3 regions of the Pseudoduganella sp. R-32 genome follow, and region 2 is predicted to be linked to each of the others. Evidence: predicted binding sites of a transcription regulator. Region 2 holds the regulator's gene; each other region holds the start of a gene.
What was found. The regulator FNR, encoded in region 2, switches genes on or off when oxygen is low (the NO sensors DNR and NnrR bind a similar motif). The targets are predictions, from matches to a motif close to TTGATNNNNATCAA.
Positions count from the first base shown of each region.

Region 1 (7,623 bases), 880 kb from region 2:
GTCGACAAGCCATCCGGCAAGCTGACCATCAAGCACGGCGAACTGAAAAACCTCGGCATGGGTGCGATGACGATGGTATTCCGCGTCAAGGACGCCGCCATGCTGGACAAGGTGAAAGCCGGCGACAAGGTGCGCTTCACCGTTGAAAATGCCAATGGCGCCATGACGGTCACCGCCATCGAAGTTGCGAAGTAAAAAAGCATGAACCGATTCGTCAGGACATGGATGCTGTGGCTGCTGATGCTGGCCTTGCCCCTGCAAGCGCTGGCCAGCGTCGTGCAACTGTCTTGCGAAATCGGCGAGCACCAGCCCAGGCAGTCGCTGCGCCATGACGTCAAAGCGGTAAAGAAGGGCGCCAGCGTGCTGCAGGACGTGGGCCATACGGCTTGCGGCGCCTGCGTCACTTGCTGCTGCGCTTCGGCCGCATTGCCGGACCCGAACGTCGCGTCGGCGTCCTGGGACGGCACCGACCCGCACTTTGGCTTGCTGCCGGCTTGCCATGCCAGCCATATCCCCGATGGCCCGGAACGCCCCCCGCGCCACCACGCTTCCTGAGTTTCCAGGATTTTCCACAAGAGGCGCCGCCTTGCGCGGCGGAGGATAGGCTGCACGCCATGGTTGCGTGCGGCGGGCAAAGAAAGAGGACTTTATGAAACAGGCATTCTGGTCACGCCGGCTACACAAGTGGCTTGGCCTGCTGGTCGGCATCCAGGCTTTGTTCTGGATGGCGAGCGGCGTGTATATGGCCGCAATTTCGATCGACATTATCCACGGCGACCACCTGTCGCACGTGGAGCGGCCTGCAGTGGAGGCGAAAGCCGTCGCGCTGCAGCCGTCGCAGCTGGCGGCGCAATTCCCCGGCATGACAGGCTTTCGCCTGAAGCATTTGCTGGAGCGGGAAGTGTATGAGGTGAAGTTCGCCGGCGGCATCGGCCTGGTGGACGCGGCCAGCGGCAAGCAACTGGATCCGCTGGACCAGGCGCAGGCACTGAAACTGGCGCAACAAGCGTACATGGGCGATGGCAGCGTGAGCGGCATTCAATTACTCCGGGAATTGCCGAAAGAGGTCGCTACGCGCCGCGCGCCGTTATGGCGCGTCGACTTTGACGACTCCAATGGCAGCAGCCTTTACGTGTCTCCATCCACAGGGGAAGTGGTGGCGCAGCGTCATTCCCTGTGGCGGGCCTATGATTTCCTGTGGATGCTGCACATCATGGATTACGACAAGCGCAGCAACGTCAACAACACGCTGTTGCGCAGCGTTTCCATTGCCGGCACCCTGTTCGCGTTGAGCGGGATCTGGCTGCTGTGGTTCACCGTGCGCAGGAGGGCCGCGAAATGACGCCGTTACTGCGGAAAATGCATAAATGGGTCGGGCTGGTCGTCGGACTGCAGTTCCTGCTCTGGCTGGTGAGCGGCATGGTCATGAGCCTGCTGGACCAGGACGTGGTCGAAGGCATGGCCCATCGGGCGCCGCTGAAGGCGGCTGCGGAGTGGCCGAGAACCGGCCTGGTGGCGCCGGCCGACGTGCTGGCGGCTTCGCGCAAGCCGGTGGAATCGATCGACAGCCGCTGGCTGCTGCAAGTGCCGGCTTACCTGCTGAAGAACGGCGAGGGTAGCTGGCTGCTGGATGCGCGCAACGGCGCGCCGCTTGCGGTCGGCGCTGACCAGGCGCTGGAAGTGGCGCGTGCCGATTATGTTGGCGAAGGAAAGGCCGGGCAGCCGCAATGGGTGGCGAAACCGACGCTGGAGATTCGCAAGCATCGCGGGGCAAGCTGGCGTGTTGATTTCGATGACGCGGACGCCACGACGATTTACGTGTCCGCCGTCGATGGCCGCATCCTGGAGCGGCGCAACGCCACGTGGCGCCTGTTCGACATCGCATGGATGCTGCACATCATGGACTATGGTGGCCGTGAAGATTTCAACAATTCGCTGCTGCTGATGGCTGCATTGGGCGGCTTGTGGATGGCGCTGAGTGGCATATGGCTGCTGTGCACCAGCCTGCGCCTGCACGATTTCGTCCCGGCACGCCTGCTGCCGGCGCGGCAGGTGACCGTGCTCGATGAGGGCGGAAAGCGCATCGGCATCGTCAAATCCCGCCACGGCGATTCGGTGTTCGATGCGCTGGCGCGCGCGGGGATACGGCTGCCGTCCAACTGCGGCGGCGGCCAAAGCTGCGGGCTGTGCGAGGTGCGCGCCTGCCATAACGCGCCGCCGGCATCGTCGTCCGATGGCGATCACATTCCGGACCAGCGCCTGCGCCGAGGCCACCGGCTGGCCTGCGGCATGGCGGTGACCTCCGATATGGAAATCGCGGTCAGCCATGGTGCGGCACTGATGGTCAGCCGCACGGCAACGGTGGAGCGCGTGCGCGAGATCACGCCGACCCTGCGTGAAGTGGTGCTGCGCCCGGACCAGAAAGCGGGCGCCGATTTCCGCCCCGGCAGCTATGTGCAGCTTCACATTCCCCGTGCGCGCGGGCTGTTCGGGCCCCGCAAGTCCTTGCGCCGGTCTTATTCGCTGTCGCTGCCGGTCGCACAGGCCGGCGGCTGCGTGACGCTGCTGGTGCGGCACGTCGCCGGTGGTATCGGCTCGTCGTACGTGCACGCGCTGAAAGAGGGGGAGCAAGTCGCGTTCAATGGACCGTTTGGCGAATTCGCCTTGCGCCGGGGCCGGAACGAAAAAGTCTTCATCGGCGGCGGGGCCGGCATGGCGCCGTTACGCTCAATGATTCGCGCGCAGCTGGAATCCGGCGCGAAGGAGGCCGTGCGCTTCTGGTATGGGGCGCGTGCTGCGGACGAAGTGCCGTATCGTGAAGAATTTGACGAACTGGCGCTGCGCTACCCGCATTTCAGCTGGCACGTGGTGCTGTCCGACAATGGCCGCAAGGTGCATGAAGTGGTGCGCGACGAGTTTCTTGCGCAGCAGCCGCAGGCCCGCGATTGCGACTTCTATGTTTGCGGGCCGCCCGCGATGCTGCATGCCACGCGCGAAATGCTGAAGGAGCAGGGCGCGCAGCGGGTGTCGTTCGACGACTTCAAGATCTAGCTGTCGTCAAGTGCGGGCGAACTCGATGCGCTGCTTGCGCGGGTTCGGCCGCACGATGTGCTCCAGCGGCAGCACGGTGGACTGCTTGATCTTCTTCAGCGCGATGTTGGATTTGACGTTGACCACGCCGGGCAGCAGCAGGATTTCCTTCATCATCAGGTCGGCGAAGGATGCCAGGTCGTGCGATACGACGCGCGCCACGTAGTCTGCTTCACCGGTCACGGAGAAGCACTCCATCACTTCAGGCACATCGCGGATCGCCTTTTCGAAGGCGTCGCCGCGCTTCTCGCCGTGGCGGTCCAGTGTGATATGGACGAAGGCCATTACGTCCAATCCCACCGTGGTCGGTTCCAGCACGGCTGCATAATGGTCGATGATCCCTGCCTCGCGCAGGCGCTGCACGCGCCGCCCAACCTGCGACACCGATAAATGCAGCACTTCAGCCAGGGCGGCGTTGGTCGCCTCCCCATTGCGCTGAAGCTCGTTCAGCAGGGACAGGTCGTGGCGGTCGACGGTAATCATCATCAGTTCCTTTGTTGGTGCGCAAAATGCGCATATATAGCGTCGTCAAGTGCTCATAATGCGCAAAAATCCAGAAGCAGTGCGTAGTATATCCGTTATCTACACACCTTTCCGGAGACAGCAAATGACCGACTCACTGTGGGACAACCCGATGGGCACCGACGGCTTCGAATTCATCGAATACGCGGCGCCGGACCCAGTCGCAATGGGCAAGACTTTCGAAGCCATGGGCTTTACCGCGGTGGCGCGCCATCGCAGCAAGGATGTGACCCTGTACCGCCAGGGCGAAGTCAACTTCCTGCTGAACGCTGAAAAGGATTCCTTCGCACAGCGCTTCGCCGAACTGCACGGCCCATCGGTCTGCGCCATCGGCTTCCGCGTGAAAGATGCCGCCTATGCCTACAAGCGCGCGCTGCGACTTGGCGCCTGGGGCTTTGAGAGCAAGGCCGGCCCGATGGAACTGAACCTGCCGGCCATCAAAGGCATCGGCGATTCGCTGATCTACCTGGTGGACCGCTGGCCGGGCAACGGCAATATCAGCATTTACGACGTCGATTTCGAGCCGATTCCGGGTGTCGACCAGAACCCGAAAGGCCATGGCCTGACCTACATCGACCACCTGACCCACAACGTGCACCGAGGCCGCATGGGCGAATGGGCCGAGTTCTACGAGCGCCTGTTCAACTTCCGCGAAGTGCGCTATTTCGATATCGAAGGCCAGGTCACCGGCGTGAAGTCGAAGGCCATGACTAGCCCTTGCGGCAAGCTGCGCATCCCGATCAACGAGGAAGGCACCGACCGCCCCGGCCAGATCCAGGAATACCTCGATGCGTATCGCGGCGAAGGCATCCAGCACATTGCCATGGGCAGCGACAACCTGTACGCGACCGTGGACAGCCTGCGCGGCGCCGGTGTGAAGCTGCTCGACACCATCGACACTTACTACGAACTGGTCGACCGGCGCATCCCCGGCCATGGCGAGCAGCTGCAGGCCCTGCGCGAGCGCAAGATCCTGATTGACGGCAAGCCAGGCGACCTGCTGCTGCAGATCTTCTCCGAAAACCAGCTTGGCCCGGTGTTCTTCGAGTTCATCCAGCGCAAGGGCAACCAGGGCTTCGGCGAAGGCAACTTCAAAGCCCTGTTCGAGTCGATTGAGCTGGACCAGATGCGCCGCGGCGTGCTGACCGCGTAATCAATGCGCCATCAATACTGGCAGCGTCGCCGTTGCCAGTATGGTGCGCGTGGCGCCGCCCAGCATCATTTCACGGAAGCGGCTATGGCCGTAGGCGCCCATCACCAGCAGGTCGACATTGAAGTCGGCTGCCAGCGACAGGATGGCCTTGCCGGGATCGGCCGGCTCTGGCCTGCGCAGGACTTCCACATTCACGCCGTGCCGCGCCAGGTAGAGGGCGATATCGGCTCCCGGCGATTCGCCCAGGGTATCGGCGCTGTTGCCCAGCACTGCCAGCGTGACCTGTTCCGCACCGCGCAACAGGGGCAGGGCGGCGGTGACGGCCTTTGCCGCCTCCACGCTGCCGTTCCAGGCCACCATCACGCGCTTGCCGATGGTCGGGAAGCGTCCCGTACGCGGCACCAGCAGTACCGGGCGGCCGCAATTCAATAGCACGTAATCCGGCAGGTCCGGCAGCAGGCTATCCTGATTGTCGTCGGCGGCTGCAGCCTGTCCCAGTACCACGAGGTCGGCGTAGCGCGCTTGCATGCACAGGCCGGCATATTCGTCGTCGTTGCTGCTGCGCGCTTCGAAAGACTGGACGCCAAGGCGATCGGCCTGGGACTTGAATTGCTCCAGCGCCAGTTGCACGCGCTCCTCGGCACGGCGCAGGTAGTCGGCGAGGAATACGCCGCTGCCTTCGTAACTGCGGCCTGCCAACATCGAGCGTGGCATGCCGGTCATCGCGGCGCCGACCAGGTGGGCTTCTTCACGCGCGGCGATGGCTGCCGCCAGCGCGATGCGGGCTTCGGCGTTCGCCGCCCGGTCGGCATGGACTACGATGGTGCGGTAAGACATGATGTCCTCCTGTGTTGATGTTGGTACAAGTGTGCGCCCGATTGCCGCGCATGATCCATGACTTGGGTCAAGCTCGTCTGATATCATGTCTTTATGTTACGTTCTTGTCTTGCGCCCTCCTGCCTGTTGCTTGCCTTGAGCCCTGCAGCAGTTGCCGGCCAGGGGGAGGTGGTGTTTGTCGCCGCGACCAACCACAATATGCCCTTGTCCCGTTTCCAGGACGGGGAAATGGTCGATGGCTTGCTGAAGGACCTTGGCGACGGCATTGCGCATCGAATGGGGCGGCAGGCGCGTTACGTCAGCGTTCCCGCCAAGCGGGTTGCCGAATACCTCGCCAGCGGACGGGCCGATGGCGTCTGCTACGTGCTGCCGCGCTGGTTGCCCGGCACGTTCAACTGGAGCCAGCCGCTGATGCCCGATGCGGGCGTGCTGGTGTCACGGCCGGAAGCGCCTGCGGTACGGGCACTATCCGACCTGGCCAACAAGCCGGTCGGCACGGTGCTGGGGTATTCCTATTCGATGATCGATGCCGCGCTGGGACGTGCGTTCGTGCGCGAGGATGCGCCTTCGATGGAGCTGAATATCTCGAAGATCCAGCATGGCCGCATGCAATACGCCATCATGGGCCGCATGACCGCGGAATACCTGATGCGCGCAGAGCCGCAGCACAAGCTGCGGATCGACTTCGAGTTTGATCCCTTCAAGGCGCAATGTGCGTTCTCGAAAAAGTCTGCAATCCCGTTCGACGATGTCCAGCGCGCCATCGGCGGCCTGGTCTCCGATGGCAGCATCGACCGGCTGCTGCGCCGCTATCGCTAACTACACTTGAAAACCATGTCATTGCCCATTCTCAAAACACTGTTCGACTACAAGGCCTGGGCCAATATCGAACTGTTCGACGTGCTGGCGAGCGTTACTTCGGAAGCAGACCTGCACACCGCCATCCGTACCCTGAATCACATCTACGTCGTCGACCGCATCTTCCGCGCGCACCTGCTCGGGGAGGCGCATGGCTACGAGGCCACCAACACCAAGGCCACGCCGGCTTTGGCGGAGCTGCGCGCCGCGGTCATCGAAACGGACGGCTGGTACCAGCAGTACGTCGCCAGCCTGGATGAAGCTGCGCTGTCCGCAAGGCTTCAGTTCAGGTTCACCGACGGCGACACCGGCCAGATGTCTCGCGAAGAAATGCTGATGCACGTGATTACCCATGGCGGTTATCACCGCGGCAACGTGGGGCAGGTGCTCAAGAATATCTCGGTGGCGCCGCCGCGCGATATCCTGACGAAATTCCTGCACGTCAGCGAACCGGGGCGCCGCTTGCTATAATCTGGCCAAATGAATATCCGGCGCTTCCTCGTTATCCTGCTGTTACTAGTGCTGCCGCTCCAGGCGACCCTGGCGGCGACGGATAGCTGCTGCCTGAAAATCAATGTGTCGCAGCTCGACGAGCATGTGGCTGCGGCGACTGATTCGCCAGGCTCGGATAGTGCCTGTTGCACGCAGTGCGACTTCTGCCATCACTCGCATGCGCCGTTTGTCGCCAACCTGGTTGACGGGCGCCAGCAAGTCGATTCGATCGCTCCGGTGCCTTCGCCGGAGCCGCCTTTCCATTCCTTCATCCCGGATATTCCTCCGCGTCCCGACAGGCTCCGCTGATTGATCCGGCTGCCGCATGCAGCCGTTCCCCATCAATCATCAAGGAGCAACATCGTGAAAGCCATTTACGTGCCCTTGCTGGCGGCCATTTGCCTGGCCCCCGCGTGGGCGCAACCATCATTGACGCTTGCCGAAGCGCTGGAACGTGCGCGGCAAGGCAATCCCGAGCTGCGGGCGCTGGCGCTGGAAGTCGCAGCCGTCGACGCGGCCGGACGGCAGGCAGCTTTGCTGCCCAATCCTTCGCTGGACTACCTGCGCGAAGGGAAAACCAGCGAGGGCGGTTCTTCGACCGTCCAGCTATCAATCCCGCTTGAACTGGGCGGCAAGCGCGCCGCGCGCATGGAGGCGGCGCAGGCTGGCAG
Region 1 is NZ_CP183987.1:4,563,730-4,571,352, reverse strand. It holds gene ACN9MU_RS20660 (copper-binding protein) at 1-195, shown strand, start outside; gene ACN9MU_RS20655 (hypothetical protein) at 202-555, shown strand; gene ACN9MU_RS20650 (PepSY domain-containing protein) at 650-1,342, shown strand; gene ACN9MU_RS20645 (FAD-binding oxidoreductase) at 1,339-3,051, shown strand; gene ACN9MU_RS20640 (Lrp/AsnC family transcriptional regulator) at 3,058-3,576, opposite strand; gene hppD (4-hydroxyphenylpyruvate dioxygenase) at 3,698-4,765, shown strand; gene ACN9MU_RS20630 (universal stress protein) at 4,766-5,602, opposite strand; gene ACN9MU_RS20625 (substrate-binding periplasmic protein) at 5,738-6,421, shown strand; gene ACN9MU_RS20620 (DinB family protein) at 6,437-6,931, shown strand; gene ACN9MU_RS20615 (hypothetical protein) at 6,941-7,261, shown strand; gene ACN9MU_RS20610 (TolC family protein) at 7,316-7,623, shown strand, end outside.
Region 1: ACN9MU_RS20630 (universal stress protein) is a predicted target of FNR. The motif match lies at 5,660-5,673, and genes of this name have one in related genera.

Region 2 (7,623 bases):
AACCGGGTCCACCGCATGGGGGCCCTGATCGACGGCATCCTGCAGTATTCGCGCGTGGGACGCATCAAGGAAGCCGTGGTGCCGGTGCAGCTCGACCAGCTGGTGGCCGAGGTGGTCGACCTGCTGGCAGTTCCGGCGCATATCAAGGTTACCGTGATGCCCGGCATGCCGACAGTTGCCGGCGAACCGACCCGCATCCAGCAGTTGTTCCACAACCTGGTGTCGAACGCGGTCAAGTACATGGACAAGCCGGACGGCGAAATCGAAGTGGGCTGGGCCGACGAAGGCAGCCAGTGGCGCTTTTACGTTCGCGACAACGGCCCCGGCATCGCCGAGCGTCATTTTGAACGGATTTTCCAGCTGTTCCAGACGCTGGCGCCGCGCGACCGGGTTGAAAGCACGGGTGTCGGCCTGGCGCTGGTGAAAAAAATTGTGGAAATGTACCAGGGCAGGGTGTGGCTGGAGTCCGAGCTGGGCAAGGGCACGACCTTCTATTTCACCCTGCCAAAGAAAAGAAAGAATAAAGCATGAATAATACGAGCAAGCCGATCCTGCTGGTGGAAGACGACCAGGTCGACGTGATGACCATCCTGCGCGCGCTGAAGGAGGTCCATGTCAGCAACCGTGTCGTGGCGACGGAAAACGGCGAGGCCGCACTGGAATACCTGCGCGAGCCGGGCAACGAACAGCCATGCATCATCCTGCTGGACCTGAACATGCCGATCATGAACGGCATCGAGTTCCTGCAGAACGTCAAGCAGGACCCGCTGCTGCGCCGCATCCCGGTCATCGTCCTGACCACGTCGGAAGAACAGCAGGACAAGATGCGCAGCTTCGACCTGGGCGTCGCCGGCTACATGACCAAGCCGGTGGACTACCGCCAGTTCGTGGAGGTGGTCCGCTCCATCAACCTGTACTGGACCATCAGCGAGCTGCCATGAACAGGGTAAGGGTCCTTATCGTCGAAGACGATATCGTTGACCGTATCGCCTGCCGCCGCGCCTTTGCGCAGGCGCCGGGCTTCAACTGCGAATTGCTGGAAGCGGAAAGTGGCCAGGAAGGCCTGGATATCGCCTTGCGCGAAGAGCCCGACTGCATCCTGCTCGATTATCACTTGCCCGACCTGACCGGGCTTGAATTCCTGGCACGTCTCGCGGCAGACCGCGGCGAACCCCAGCCAAATATCCCGGTGATGATGCTGACCGGCGCCGACAGTGCCACCGTTGCGGCGGAAGCGATGCGCCGCGGCGCGCGCGACTACCTGGTGAAGGACAACGACGGCCGCTACCTCGACTTCCTGGCGGGCGCCATCGACCGCCTGCTGCGCGAGCAGCGCCTGATCGACGAGAAACAACTGGCTGAACAGGTGCTGCGGCAGTCGCAGAAAGAGCTGCGTGAACTGGCCGCGTACCAGGAAAAACTGAAGGAACACGAACGCACCCGCATCGCCCAGGAAATCCATGATGAACTGGGCGGCCTGCTGACCGGCATCAAGGCCTATATCTCGGTCGCCATCGAGCGCGGCGGCGAGCAATCGGACCCACTGTTGAAGGATGCGGCCAAGCTGGCGCAAGATGCGATAGAGACCGTGCGCCGCGTGATTACCGACCTGCGTCCAAGCGTGTTGGACCAGCTGGGCATCTGGCCTGCGCTGGAATGGTATGCGGAACAGGTGGCGCAGCGCAGCGGCTTGCAATGCACCTGCAATATCACGCCGGAGGCGCAGGCGCTGGAGCTCGATGCGGAGCGCAGCACCATGTTGTTCCGCGTCGCGCAGGAAGCGCTGACCAACGTGGTGCGCCATGCCGAAGCGAGCGAGGCGCGCGTCATCGTGGATATTGACGGCGAAAACGTGGTGCTGCGGGTGGAAGACAATGGCAAGGGTATCGAAAGTGCCGGCTTGTCCGACCGGGAATCGTGGGGCTTGTTCGGCATGCACGAGCGCACGCGCCGCTTTGCCGGCGAACTGAATATCAGCGGCAAGGCCGGGCAGGGCACTACCCTGCAGCTGCGGCTGCCTTTGGAGGACAAGAATGGGTGACAAGATCACCGTTTTGCTGGTCGACGACCATGCGATTGCACGCAATGGCGTGCGCCTCATGCTGGGCACGGCGCCCGACATCAGCGTGGAGGGCGAGGCCGGCAACGCCGTCGAAGCGATGCAGCGCGTGGCCGAGCGCAGTTTCGACGTGGCGCTGGTGGACATCAAGATGCCGGGCAAGAATGGCCTGGACCTGTTGAAGACCCTGCGCAGCGAATGCCCGCGCATGGCGGTGCTGGTGCTGAGCACCTATTCCGAGGAAATTTACGCGGTGCGCGCGCTGAAATCGGGCGCCTCCGGCTACCTGACCAAGGATGCGCCGACGGCGACCCTGATCGAGGCCGTGCGCAAGGCTGCCTCGGGCGGCAAGCACGTGAGCCCGGCGTTGCTTGAAAAACTGGCAACCCTGGTCGGCGGCGGCCCGAGCGGCGACCACGAAGAGCTCTCCAACCGCGAACTGGAAGTTTTCAAACTGATTGCCCAGGGCGAGTCCCTGGTGCGCATAGGGGAAAAACTACATCTCAGTCCTAACACTGTGACAACCTATCGCAGCCGCATCCTCGAGAAAATGGGCATGTCCACGAATGCTGAGCTGACCCGCTATGCCCTCGAGCACGGGCTGATCTGAGCGGCTGTAGGGGAACCACTACAGCAACTACACAGGATGCTTGATACCGGGAAATGACGCCGGGCGCGATACTGCTTCCATCGAAAACAAGGAGCAGCAAAATGAGCCCGGTCATCCCAATCACCCCTGCAAACGCCACCAAATCCTGCGCACCAGTCGCAGCCAAATGCTCGCTGTGCAGCTTCAACCGCCTTTGCTTGCCACAGGGCCTGGCCGACGAAGATGTTGCTCGCCTTGACCAGATCATTTCCCGCCGCCGCCGCGTGAACCGCGACGAGCCGCTGTACAAGACCGGCGACAGCTTCCACAGCCTGTATGCCGTGCGCTTCGGCCACTTCAAGACCGTGCAGGTGAACCAGCGCGGCGAACAGACGATTGGCGGTTTCCACATGGCCGGCGACCTGCTGGGCATGGAAGCCATCGGCAATGGCCAGCATTCCTGCAATGCCGTGGCGCTGGAGGACAGTGAAGTCTGCGAGATCCCCTTCAACCGCCTGCAAGAGCTGGTGATGCAGATTCCCGGCTTGCTGCAGCAGTTCCACCGCACCATGAGCCGCGAAATCCAGCGCGAGCAGTCGGTGATGCTGTTCCTGAGCCATATGCGCGCCGAACAGCGGCTGGCCATGTTCCTGCTGAACCTCGCTGGCCGTTACGCCCAGCGCGGCTACTCTTCGACCAGCTTCCAGTTGCGCATGTCGCGTGAAGATATCGGCGGCTACCTGGGCCTGACCGTGGAAAGCGTCAGCCGCCAGCTGGCCCGCCTGCGCCAGGATGGCTCGATCGTCCTGAGCAACCGCGATCTGCGCATTACCGACCGCGCCAGGCTCGAGGCCATGTCGTCCGGCGGCATGGCGCAGGAACTCGCTGTCGCCTGACCGGCTTACCAGTTTTCTCACCTGTAGGGGGTGTATGGGGCAGCTCTTGCTGCCCCTTTTTTATTGCGCGAACACTTCTTTGGCGGCCATCAGGCCGTTGAGCGCAGCCGGAAAGCCGGCGTAGACGGCCATCTGCATGATGGTCTCCACGATCTCTTCGCGGCTGACGCCGACGTTGAGGGCGGCGTGGATGTGCACCTTGAGCTGGGGCGCAGCGTTGCCCATGGCGGTCAGCGCGGCCACCACAGCGATCTCGCGTGATTTCAGGTCAAGCCCCGGGCGCGAATAGATGTCGCCAAAGGGGAATTCGATCAGGTAGCGGGCGAAATCGGGCGCAATATCTTCCAGGCTTTGCACGACGCGGTCGCCGGCCTGGCCGTCGACTTCACGCAGTTTTGCGAGCCCGCGCTCGTAGCGGCTTTCGGTGTTCATTGGCATGTGCTCCATCGGTGGTTGGATTCGACGCCAGGGACTGCTCCAGGGAGCGGTAATACTCGATCTTGGCCTGCAATGATGCTGCAGATTGTTGCATCGCCTCGATTTCGGCGAGCACGTTCTGCATATGCTCTTCCAGCATCCGGCGCCGTTCCGGCACCGTCGAGTCCCCAGCGCCGCGAAGTTTTGCGAATGACTGCATTTTGCCGATTGGCATATGGGTCGTTCGCAGACGCAGCAGGAATTCGATCCAGGCAAGGTCCGAGGCCGCATAGCGCCGCCGGCCGCCCGCTGCACGATTGACCGGGGCAATCAGCCCGATGCGCTCGTAATAGCGGAGGGTGTAGGCTGTGAGGCCGGTACGTTTGGCGACTTCGTCAATGCTCAGGTGCGATTCCATGGGGTGATCGTAAAAGTTAGAGTGCACTCTAAGTCAAGCACTTTATTACTCTAACCGGGAAGCCGCAACTGCGAGCGCAAGGTCCATCGTGTTGATGTGGGCCTCGAGCCAGTCCGGCAGGGTGCGGATGATGTCGCGTGCCGTGGCTTCCTCGTCGTCCTTCAGCAGGCGCAGGGTGCGGGCGACCTTTTCCAGCAAGTAGCCATGGGCTGCGCGGTGGGCCTGGGCAGCCGGGTAGGCGATGCGCTCCATCAGGCTGTTTTCTTCGCGCAGGTGTTCCATGAATTCAGCTGCCAGGTCGCGGCAGGCTGCGTCAAAGGCGGGACGGGGCAGGGTTACCATGGCGTCGAGCATGTCGAAGACGATGCGGTGCGACTGGTCGAGAACGGGAATGCCCAGTGCGAGGTCCGGCCCGAAGACGATGGAATCCATGGGGTTCTCCAGTAGTGTCGAACCGCAATTGTGCCGCTGGGAAAAAATCGTGCACATGATCCATGTCAATTTTCACTTTTGACAAAGTCTATGAAGGCGCGCAAGGGCGGCGGAACCAGCCGGCGCTCTGGGTAGTAGAGGAAAGGGCCCGTAAAGGATTGCCACCAGGGTTCCAGCACCGCTTCCAGGGCGCCATTGTCCAGGTGCGGGCGCAGCCAGTCTTCGAACAGATAGATGACCCCGCTTCCTGCCTTGGCCGCGTCGACGATCAGTTCAACGGCACCGGATGGCTCCACCAGCAAGGGGCCGTTGACATCGACTTTCACGGTTTCCCCATCGCGCCTGAATTCCCATGGCGGTACGGCGCGCCCGGCAAAGCGCATGCGCAAGCAATCGTGCTGGAGCAGTTGTTGCGGATGGTCGGGCCGCCCGCGTTTGTCGAGGTAGACCGGCGCGGCAGCGGCGGCAAAGCGCTGGACCCGTGGGCCGATGGGTACCGCGATCATGTCCTGCTCAAGGCGCTCGTCATAGCGAACGCCTGCGTCGCAGCCCGCGGCAAGCACGTCGACGAGGCCCTCTTCTGCGGCAATTTCCAGTTGTATGTCGGGATAGGCGGCCAGGAACGCCGGTACGATGGCCGGCAATACCAGTCGTGCTGCACTGATGGGGACGTTCAGCCTCAATCTGCCGGCTGGCCGGTCGCGCAAGCCGTTCACTTCGGCGAGGGCGGCATCGACTTCTGACAGGGCGGGCTGGAGGCGCGCCAGCAGGCGCTTGCCCGCTTCAGTGGAGGTGACGCTGCGCGTGGTGCGGTTCAGCAGCCGCACTCCCAACTGGGCTTCCAGGCGGCGCACCGCTTCGCTGAGACCGGATGCGCTGACGCCCATCGCACGCGCGCCATCGCGAAAGCCTTGGGCGCGTGCAACGGCAATGAAAGCATTCAGGTCGGCAAGATCGACGCGCATTGTGCAAATTTTCGTACGGGCTGTTTTGATTATACCGGCTTATCGAACGGTCGATTCGCTTCTAGACTGGGAACCTCATTGAAAAGGAGCTCTACCATGTCCCAGCAACCATCCACTTACTGCCTCGGAGACCTGATCGTCAATCGCATGGGTTACGGCGCCATGCGCCTTTCAGGGCCGCATGTTTTCGGGCCGCCGGCCGATACAGCAGGCGCATTGAAGGTCTTGCGCACGGCGGTTGAATCCGGTGTCGATCACATCGACACCAGCGATTTCTACGGCCCGCACGTAACCAACCAATTGATCCGCGAAGCCTTGCGCCCCTACCGCGATGGCCTGGTGATTGCCACGAAAATTGGCGCCCGGCGCGGCGCCGATTCTTCCTGGCTGCCGGCTTGTTCGCCTGCTGAACTGGAACAGGCCGTGCATGACAACTTGCGCAACCTGGGGCTCGACAAACTGGATGTCGTCAATTTGCGCCTGATGATCGATCCGATGCAGCCGGCTGAGGGCTCGATCGAAGAGCCGCTTGCCGCGCTGGCCGAGCTGCAGCGCAAAGGCCTGGTACGCCACATCGGCTTGAGCAACGTGACCCATGCCCAGGTAGCCGAGGGCCGGCGGATGTGCGAGATCGTGTGCGTGCAAAACCAGTACAACCTGGCCCACCGCAATGACGACGCCTTGATTGATGAACTGGCACGCGATGGTATCGCCTACGTGCCGTTCTTCCCCTTGGGCGGGTTCTCGCCGCTGCAGTCGTCTACCTTGTCGCGTGTCGCCGCCCGCTTGGGCGCGTCCCCGAACCAGGTGGCCCTGGCTTGGCTGCTGTACCGGTCGCCGAATGTGCTGTTGATTCCGGGGACCACCTCGATTGCCCACCTCAAGGAGAACCTTGCCGCGCAGGCGCTCGATTTGCCCGGCGAGGTCCTGGCGGAACTGGATGGCATGGCGCGCTAGCGGCGCGCTTAGAGGAATCGATCGAGGATCTTCTTGCTGTGCTTATCCAGCGCGAACTGGTCGCGGATCAGGAAGTGGATGCCGTGGCTGTCCGACACCAGCAAGGAAACGCTGCCGATGCGGCGAATATCTTCTTCGCCGCGCAGCACGAAGGTGGTATCGCCGCGGTCGGTTTCGACGCTCCAGGTGGAAGGGCAGGCATAGCTGCCCACGTCCACGATACGCTGGATGACCGGCATGAATTCACGGCCGGCCAGTTCTTCGCGCACAATGTCCGCCAGTTGCGGCGACAGGTCGGAAATACGATCCAGCCAGGCCACTTCCTTGCCGTCGGTGTTTACCAGCGACAGGCCTTCATCCGGCGCCTGGATGGGAAACGCGCGTACCGGCGACACGCCTTCATGCAGCACGCCGTTGGCGTCGATCAGGTTCAGCTTACCGAAGCTGTCCCGGCTCAAAGTAAAATTAATCATCTTCACGGCTCTTTGCCTTGTCATCCATGTCTGTATCGACGTTACGTGCCTGCGCCTGGTAGAGGCGGTAGTAGGCGCCTTCCCTGGCCATCAGTTCTTCATGAGGGCCTTCTTCGACGACCTTGCCGCGGTCCATCACCACCAGGCGGTTCGCGCGTTGCAGCGTTGAGAGACGGTGCGCAATGGCAATCGTGGTGCGGCCGGCGACGAGGTTGTCCAGCGCCTTCTGGATTTCTTTTTCCGTTTCCGAGTCCACCGATGCAGTCGCTTCGTCGAGGATCAGGATGCGTGGATCGATCAGCAGCGCGCGCGCAATCGAAATACGCTGGCGTTCACCGCCCGACAGGCCCTGGCCGCGCTCGCCCACCATCGAATCGTAACCCTGCGGCAGGCGCAGGATGAAGTCGTGGGCGTGCG
Region 2 is NZ_CP183987.1:3,679,707-3,687,329, forward strand. It holds gene ACN9MU_RS16870 (sensor histidine kinase) at 1-531, shown strand, start outside; gene ACN9MU_RS16875 (response regulator) at 528-941, shown strand; gene ACN9MU_RS16880 (response regulator) at 938-2,041, shown strand; gene ACN9MU_RS16885 (response regulator) at 2,034-2,669, shown strand; gene fnr (fumarate/nitrate reduction transcriptional regulator Fnr) at 2,771-3,544, shown strand; gene ACN9MU_RS16895 (carboxymuconolactone decarboxylase family protein) at 3,605-3,976, opposite strand; gene ACN9MU_RS16900 (MerR family transcriptional regulator) at 3,930-4,379, opposite strand; gene ACN9MU_RS16905 (bacteriohemerythrin) at 4,425-4,811, opposite strand; gene ACN9MU_RS16910 (LysR substrate-binding domain-containing protein) at 4,877-5,776, opposite strand; gene ACN9MU_RS16915 (aldo/keto reductase family oxidoreductase) at 5,873-6,733, shown strand; gene ACN9MU_RS16920 (DUF1854 domain-containing protein) at 6,742-7,206, opposite strand; gene ACN9MU_RS16925 (ABC transporter ATP-binding protein) at 7,199-7,623, opposite strand, start outside.

Region 3 (7,623 bases), 620 kb from region 2:
GGCAGTTTCCTGCATGCGCCTGGGTTTCGACCTGGCGCTGGCTGCGATCAGCCTTCGTAAGCTCGCAAACGAGCAGAATCAAGAATCTTGATCTGGCGGCCGTTCACGGCAATCATGCCCTGGTCGGCCAGCTCGTGCAGCACGCGCGAGAAGTATTCCGGGGTCAGGTTCAGGCGCGAGGCCAGCAGCTTCTTGCTGACGGCCAGCGTAATCTCCGAACCGTCGGTCGCATCGTCATCCTTCAACAGATAGCCAATGATCCGCTGGCTGCCGGAGCGCAGCGAATAGGCTTCCACATCTGAAATCAGGCCGTGCAGGCGGCGGCTCATGCCGGCCAGCATGCGGCGTGCAAACTGCGGGTTGCGCGCCAGTTCGGCAAATACGGTGTGCTTGGAAATGTGCAGCAGCATGCAGTCGCTGACTGCGTGGGCGGTGACGATGTAAGGCTTTTCCATGAACATCAGCGCTTCGCCGAAGCTGTGGCCCGGGCCGATGATCTCGACGATTTTTTCGTTGCCCTGGGCGGACAGGAAGCTGAGCTTCACCTGGCCGAAGATGACCATGTGGAAGCCGACGCATGGATCGCCGCGCTGGAAGACGGCGCTGCCGCGCGGGATGTGGTGTTCGGTAGTGCCGGCAGCCACCAGCGTCAGCTCCTCCGGCGACAGGTCTGCGAACAGGGGCAGTCGCTTGAGGAACTCGCGGGGGTCGATTTTGGGGCTAGGCATCTGGTTCTCCTGAAATGGCAAAAGGACCCGCTGGGCGGGTCCTGTCCTGGTTAAGGTAATGTCGGTGTTAATCCTGTGGATCAGTGGCCCGAATCACCGTCAGGCTTGCTGGTGGTCCGGAAGATTTCCGGATTCTCCTTGCCGGTCACGTAGAGGAAGCCGACCAGGCCTTTCTCCATCCGCGACAGCGCGTGGTCGACCAGGATGAAGCGTCCCGGCACCTCGGTCTTGAACTCGACCATCGTTGCACCGCCTGGCGCCACGGTGGTGGTCTGCACGTTCTGCAGAGGAGGCGAGGTCAGGTCGCCCATGCTGTAGACGCGGTCGAACACTTCGCCGATCACGTGGAAGCTGGAGGTTGCGTTAGGACCGCCGACGCCGAAGAAGATACGGACGGTTTCGCCAACCTTGGCTTCCATGCGGTGGGTCTTGGTCAGCGCGTCATGGGTGCCGTTGAACATCAGGTGTTCCGGCTGTTCGGCCAGCAGTTTGTCCAGCGAGAACTCGGCTTCGCCTGGGGTGCCGTGCTTCTGCGCGGTGTACAGCTCGCCCTGCATCACGTAGAACTCGCGGTCCACTTTCGGCAGGCCGCCTTCAGGTTCGACCAGGATCATGCCGTACATGCCGTTGGAGATGTGCTGGGCCACCATCGGGGTAGCGCAGTGGTACACGTACAGGCCTGGATTGATGGCCTTGAAGGTAAAGCTCTTGGTGCTGCCGGGAGCTGCCTGGGTCACGGCCGCACCGCCGCCAGGGCCGGTCACGGCGTGGAAGTCAACCGAGTGGATCATGTGGCTGTCCTTGGCGTTGGACATGTCCACGTTCACGGTATCGCCCACGCGAACGCGGATGAACGGGCCTGGAACCTTGCTGTTGAAGGTCCAGTATTTGTAGGTGGTGCCGTCCATCATCTGGCCGAGCACCTCGGTGGTATCCAGCTTCACGTTGACGGTTTGCGGGCCGCGTTTGCCGACCGGCGTGCCTACTTCCAGTGGGCTGCGCGAAACATCGGCGCCTTTTGGCGCGGCTTTGAGTTCGCCTTCGCCCACGATAATCTTGCCGATCATGCCTGCCGCCACGTGGCCGGGCAGGGAGCAGATGTAGGTGAATTCGCCTTTCTTGTCAGCCTTGAACACGACGGCGGTCGATGCGCCTTTGTCTTTCAGCTGGTTCGATTTGACTTTGAAGTCGGGCACCGAAATGTCGTGGGTTGCGCCATCGCCGTTGACCAGGTTGATCTGCACCACAGCACCTTCCGGCACGCGCAAGGTCGGGTTAACCTTGCCCTTGGACTCGCCGGCGTCGCTGATGAAGACCAGCTTACCGTCTGCGATATCGGTATGCAGGGTAAAGGTCACGTCAGGACGATACTGGACGGCTGTGCTGCCGCCGTGCTGGCCATGTTGTGCATAAGCTGGCGCTAGTGTAGCGGCGCCGATCACCAGTGCTGCAATGGCTTTGGACATCAAGGTCGGTTTCATTTTCTTCTCACAGGTTTGTCCGGCACGGGATTGCGCCGTTTGACAACTAAATCTTATGTTTTACATGCATGTTATTGAATTGACGCAGGTCAAAAATTTGGAAAGAACTGCGTATTCTCAATGCAAGTCAGATATTTTTGATCTAGGTCAAGCGAGGAGAAGACCCGGCGCAACGCGCTAGGGGACCAACTGCGGCAAGCGTGCCAAAAAGTTATCGCGTTCGTCCATGCCGCTGGCGCTGCCGGCTTGGGCGAAGACGATGCGCTTGCCATCGCGTTCAATCCAGCCGACGTACCAGCCAACGTCTTTGCCACTGCCGGTCTTGCCGAAGACCTGCCAGCCCCCGGCAGGTTCAGGGCGCCGTACCAGAGCGGCGGACATGGCATAGGCTTGCGGCTTGACGCCGAGTTCACGATTCAGCACGCGGCGCAGGAAGCCGATTTGTTCGTCCGGGGAGATGCGCAACGAAGAGCCTAGCCACGATTCGGACAGACCGTTGTTCTTGCCCGGATCGCCGCTGACATCTGCATTGCCGTAGCCAAATTGCTTGACGTAGCTGGCGAAGCGCTCTTCGCCCAGTTGCAGCGTAAGCTGCTGGGAGTACCAGACGACGGATTCCTTCATCCACGAGCTGGGATCATGTGCTTGCCGCCACACGGTACGCCAGTCCACGTAGCCTTGCTTGAAGGGGAGAACGGGCGAATGCTCGTCCCGCAGCACGCCCGAGTCATAGCCCATCAGCGCTATGGGTAGCTTGAAGGTCGACATCGGCGGCAGGCGCTTATCGCACACGCCCTCGTGCACCAGCCACTTGCCGGTGGCCGCATCGGCCATCGCCAGGCAGTGTTCTGCAGAAAGCGCGAGCAAAGGGAGGCCCAGCCCTGCAAGCAGGGCGAAGATTTTGCGTTTCATTTTGTAGTCCTTAGAGTGCTTTGAGTTGTGCCGGCAGCTGGTTCAGGAAGGCTTCCTTGAGCCGCGGTCCGGCAGCGCCTTCCTCAACTTTCTCGTCTTGCAGGAGGCGGGCGAACACGATGGTGCGTTCGCCATTGGTGGCCCAGCCTACGAACCAGCCGTAGGAGCGCGAGTAATCGTCCTTGCCGTCCGGGCCGAGAGGGGCGCCAGTGCCGGTCTTGCCAAAGACTTGCCAGCCGCCCGGCAGGTCCTTCACCTTCAACAGGCCGGCTGTCTGCTCATAGGCGAGCGGCGAGAGGCCCAGCTCGCGCCGCACCAGACGACGCAGGAAAGTGGTCTGCTCGTCGGCCGAAATCTGCAGCGAGGAGCCGATCCATGACCAGGTCAGGCCGTTGTCCTTGCCCGCATCGCCGCTGGTATCGCCGTTACCATAGCCAAAGGCCTGTACGTAGCGGTTGAATCGCTCTCGGCCGAGATGTGTCGTGACTTGCTGTGCATACCAGGAAGCCGAGACGCGAATCCATTCTTGCGGATCGAGATCGCGCCGCCATTCGGGCCGGCCGGCATGGTAGCTGGCGAGGTAAGGCAGGGTCGGCGCGTGCTGGTCGCGCAGGAAGCCGCTGTCATAGCCCATCAGGCTGACGGCGATATTGAAGGTTGAAACAGGCGTGATGCGCGTCGAGCAATCGCCCTTGCGCAGCAGCGCCTTCCCGGTGGCGGCATCGACAAAGCTGGTGCAATCGAGGGCTGCCATCGACTGCGCGGAAGGCGAGACGCTCCAGGCCAGCGCCGGCTGCAAGGCGAAATTGCCGGCCCCGATGGCAAGCAGTAGCGTGACGGTCGCAGCTCGGGCCCACATGGCACGGCGCGCGTTGCCTGGCGTGCGGATCAGCGATACGCGCTCGGTCAGCGTGTTGGCATCGATACTGCCGAATGCCAGGGCGCCGTGTGTAGGCACGTGCTGCAGTTTGAGCTGGGCTACGAGGGCGGCGGCATACGCCTTGCGCTGTGACGCTGGGCGACCGCGCAACACGTCACGGTCGCAGCCCAGCTCCTGGGCCCAAGTGAGGTTTGCGCGCAGAAGCCGCATGAAAGGGTTAAACCACAACAGCGTCTGCAGCAAGACACCGGCAGCCATCCACTGCAGGTCATGCCGCCGCAAGTGGGTCATCTCGTGTTCGACGATCAGCTCGCGCTGTAGCTGGTCGAAGCCACCGAGATGGCGCGGCAGCAGCAAGCGAGGGCGCAACAGCCCAAGCAGCATTGGCGAAATCGGAGCGTCGATCTCAATGATGTCGGCATGTTCTGGCGCTTCCCCGGCGGCGCGCCTGGTGCCGCTGTCGGCAAGGCGTTCCAGCCAGCGCTGCGCACGGCGTAGATTGATGACCGCCCGCGCCAGCCCAATCAAGTAAATGGCCAGCCAGAACTGCGCGCCATGCAAAAGCCAGCCGCGCGCGTGAGTCGTGCCGCCTTCATTCTGTTCCGGCGCCGCTGCCGCATCGGTTGGCCGTGGCGCTTTGGGTGGCGTGATGTAATGCGTCACGGTTTCCGTTGCTATTTCGAGCGGTGGAATCAAGCGCACGCGCTCACTATGCGGCAGCAATAGCAGGGCGAAGGTCGCCAGCACGGTGAGTTGACCGAGCAGCCACAAGGACCGCTGCGCCGCCAGCGCCGGCAGGAAGCGCCGAAGCAGGGCGCTCAGCGCCCACACGCTGAAGCCTGCCGCAAGGCAGCCCAGGCTCGCGAGCAGGAAGCGCATCAACAGTAGGTCGAAGTCGCTCACTTTGCTTCATCCTCATCGGGCCAGTCGGACAGCATCTGCTCAAGCTGTGCCAGTTCGCTGGCATCAACGAGCTTACTGCCCGAGAACATGTTGACTGGCAGCGGTGACTCCAGTTCCATGATGCGGGTGCCGAAATCATGGGCATAAGCGGCCAGGGTTTCCACCTTGTCGAGCAAGGCTTCGTAGACCTGCACGCCGTGGCGGACGTGCTGCGCAACCATCTGTTTCTCCATCATCCGTTCCACCGTCTTACGCGTGGATGAGAACGACCAGCCCAGATCTTCTTCCACAGCCTCGTGGATTTCGCGCGCACTCAAAGGCGTTTGACGCCAGAGTGCTTTGAGTACGCATAATTCGGGGGTAGAAGGGATAAGCATGACAAAACGAGTCTGTGACGATTGATGTTAGTATGTGACATATGTCGCAAACATGTCAAGCATCTGGCAAAGTAACTGCATTGCAAAAAAACCATTGAAAATTGGCAACAGATAGCCCTTCAGTGCTACCATCGATTGCACGCGCAAGTTTGCTGCTCTTGTTCTACGCGAGCTGTGCAACGATATTCAGTCGATGGCGAAGTAAGTAAACATGATTAACAAAGACCTGATGTACGCGCTGCAGACCCGCAGCAAACAAATGATCCGGGTGTTGGACGATTTCGTGCAGGAATTGAAAAGCTACTCTCCTGAAGAGGGTTGGTCGGTGGTTGCCGAAACCATCAAGCTGGTAAAGGAGATTTCGCCGACCGAAGGCAAATACGGTCATTTGGTCAAAGCCGTCAATCGGGCATGGTTGGCGTTTGGCGAGACTTCCCCGGTTGCCGCTAATCGTCTGTACGACGACATCATCGGAAGACTGGAGGGCATCGATTGGACGAAGGCAGGTGATGCGCAAGTCGGGTACCAACTGGTCTTTTCATTCCACAAGAACCATCTCCGCTTTCCAGGGACGAATAACTGTTTGCATATCGCGCTATGGCAGCACTCGCCCAGGATCCTGGCTTTGATCAGGAAGATCGCTGCATATTCGACAGAAAAACTCTTCACCTCGCCAGTAAAGCCAGGCACCGGCACCGGTGCCGACGCGATTGAAATGCTGCTCGAGATTTACTTCTACCATGGCGGCCTTGGGCAAAGCGAAGAACTGCGGGCGGAAGCGGCCGAATTGATCTTGCCACTCGTTCGGGCGAATCCTGATATCGGCAACAACATTACGCTTTCCCTACTGGAGCATTGCGCCGAGCGTGCAACGATCCTGAGCCAGTTGATTAACCACTATCTATTCGCTGGCGTGCATGAGAAGCACGAGGGCATGTTCTTCGACATCATGCTGGCCCTGCTGGATAACGACGGCGGCAGTTTCATCTATGATGACCTGGACAAGATTGCGGCACAGCTTGAAGTAAGTTCGAGACAGTGGAATGCCAGCCAGTTCGACATATTTGCCGACCATGCCTTCTTCTATCGTTTGGATTCCGATGAGGACAGGCGCCTCCTGTTGACCAAATCGAAGAAAGCAAAGCGGCTGGCCAAGATGATCGTGGATAGCGGGCATTCTGGAGAGTACATCGACGAATTGAGGTCCTTGTATCAGTTAATTGGATTGCCTGAATCGGGTAAGGCTCCGGCCAATGCAGCAAGTCAGTTATTTAGTGACCTGAACTTCAAGCTGCTCGTCATCCAGGAGCTGATGTACGTGCAGGGTAAGCTCCTGCCGAAGTTTGAGGTCGAGGAATTCGTCCGCCGGTACACGGATCGTGAGATCCAGGTTAAGAAGGAAGGCTACGAAGTCATTCCCGAAGTGCTTGCCCACTTTAAGGAGTTACCGATTCCTCCATCGCTTTTGGCGCAAGTAGAGAAGCTTGACTTCGATGGCGGCAATGAGATCTATCGTCAAGTCTTCCCATACTGGGATGGGGAGTGCGACACGTTTGACGTGATATCTCCAGAGGACGTCAAGCTTGTTCCGAACTTGAAGCGCATGTCGTCCATGCCTACCGTGTTTGTCGCGCGACATGATGCAGAGTTGAACAAGAAATCGATCGAAGTGAGTTAATGGGAATAATGGAGCTCTGCCATACGTCCTTGGTGTCTATGTTTTCTTTGGATGCAATTCGAAAATCAACGGACCCACACTGCCTATATTCGGATGTGTCGAACATCGTAGCGGGATAGCTGGGGAGCGGCGATGCACCTTGCCGGCCCCTGTTACACCTGTACACCTCGGACGTACGGTTGCAGAACCGGATCGACACGAAAACTCCGCGCACCATCCAGTTAGGGCTGCTGGTCGAGGTACTGACGTTCCTGAAGTACGTGCGCGCGTTCCGGGCGGACTTTATCCCGGGACTCGAGGCATTGAACAAGGAACTCAATTCGTCTCTAATGCATCTTGGCGTTGAGGGATATATCCAAATGGCCGATTTGGCCGTGCGCAGCGAGCGATTAATCGGAGAGAGCAATGATTTCCAATGCGCGTTGACGCCGGAAGCGTTGACCTATACGTGCAGGAGATATGCGGCATACCAACGGCAACCCTCACCAGCAACGGCGATCCGGGCGGACAAGGCATCCTGGGAATCATGAGCAGAGCAGACAAATTGGTGCACTGGGTCTACCGCGATAGCGGAGGGAATGTGTATAACTGGGGGAAGGTGATGTCTCCCCTCGAATGGCCTATCGATGGCAATTATGGATTGCGTGCGGAAGGGCTCGACCAT
Region 3 is NZ_CP183987.1:3,055,526-3,063,148, forward strand. It holds gene ACN9MU_RS14110 (permease) at 1-91, shown strand, start outside; gene ACN9MU_RS14115 (Crp/Fnr family transcriptional regulator) at 48-728, opposite strand; gene nirK (copper-containing nitrite reductase) at 809-2,209, opposite strand; gene blaOXA (class D beta-lactamase) at 2,387-3,121, opposite strand; gene blaOXA (class D beta-lactamase) at 3,132-3,875, opposite strand; partial or broken gene ACN9MU_RS14135 (M56 family metallopeptidase) at 4,020-4,880, opposite strand; gene ACN9MU_RS14140 (BlaI/MecI/CopY family transcriptional regulator) at 4,901-5,281, opposite strand; gene ACN9MU_RS14145 (DUF6892 domain-containing protein) at 5,493-6,959, shown strand; gene ACN9MU_RS14150 (hypothetical protein) at 7,139-7,489, shown strand; gene ACN9MU_RS14155 (hypothetical protein) at 7,486-7,623, shown strand, end outside.
Region 3: nirK (copper-containing nitrite reductase) is a predicted target of FNR. The motif match lies at 2,347-2,360, and genes of this name have one in related genera.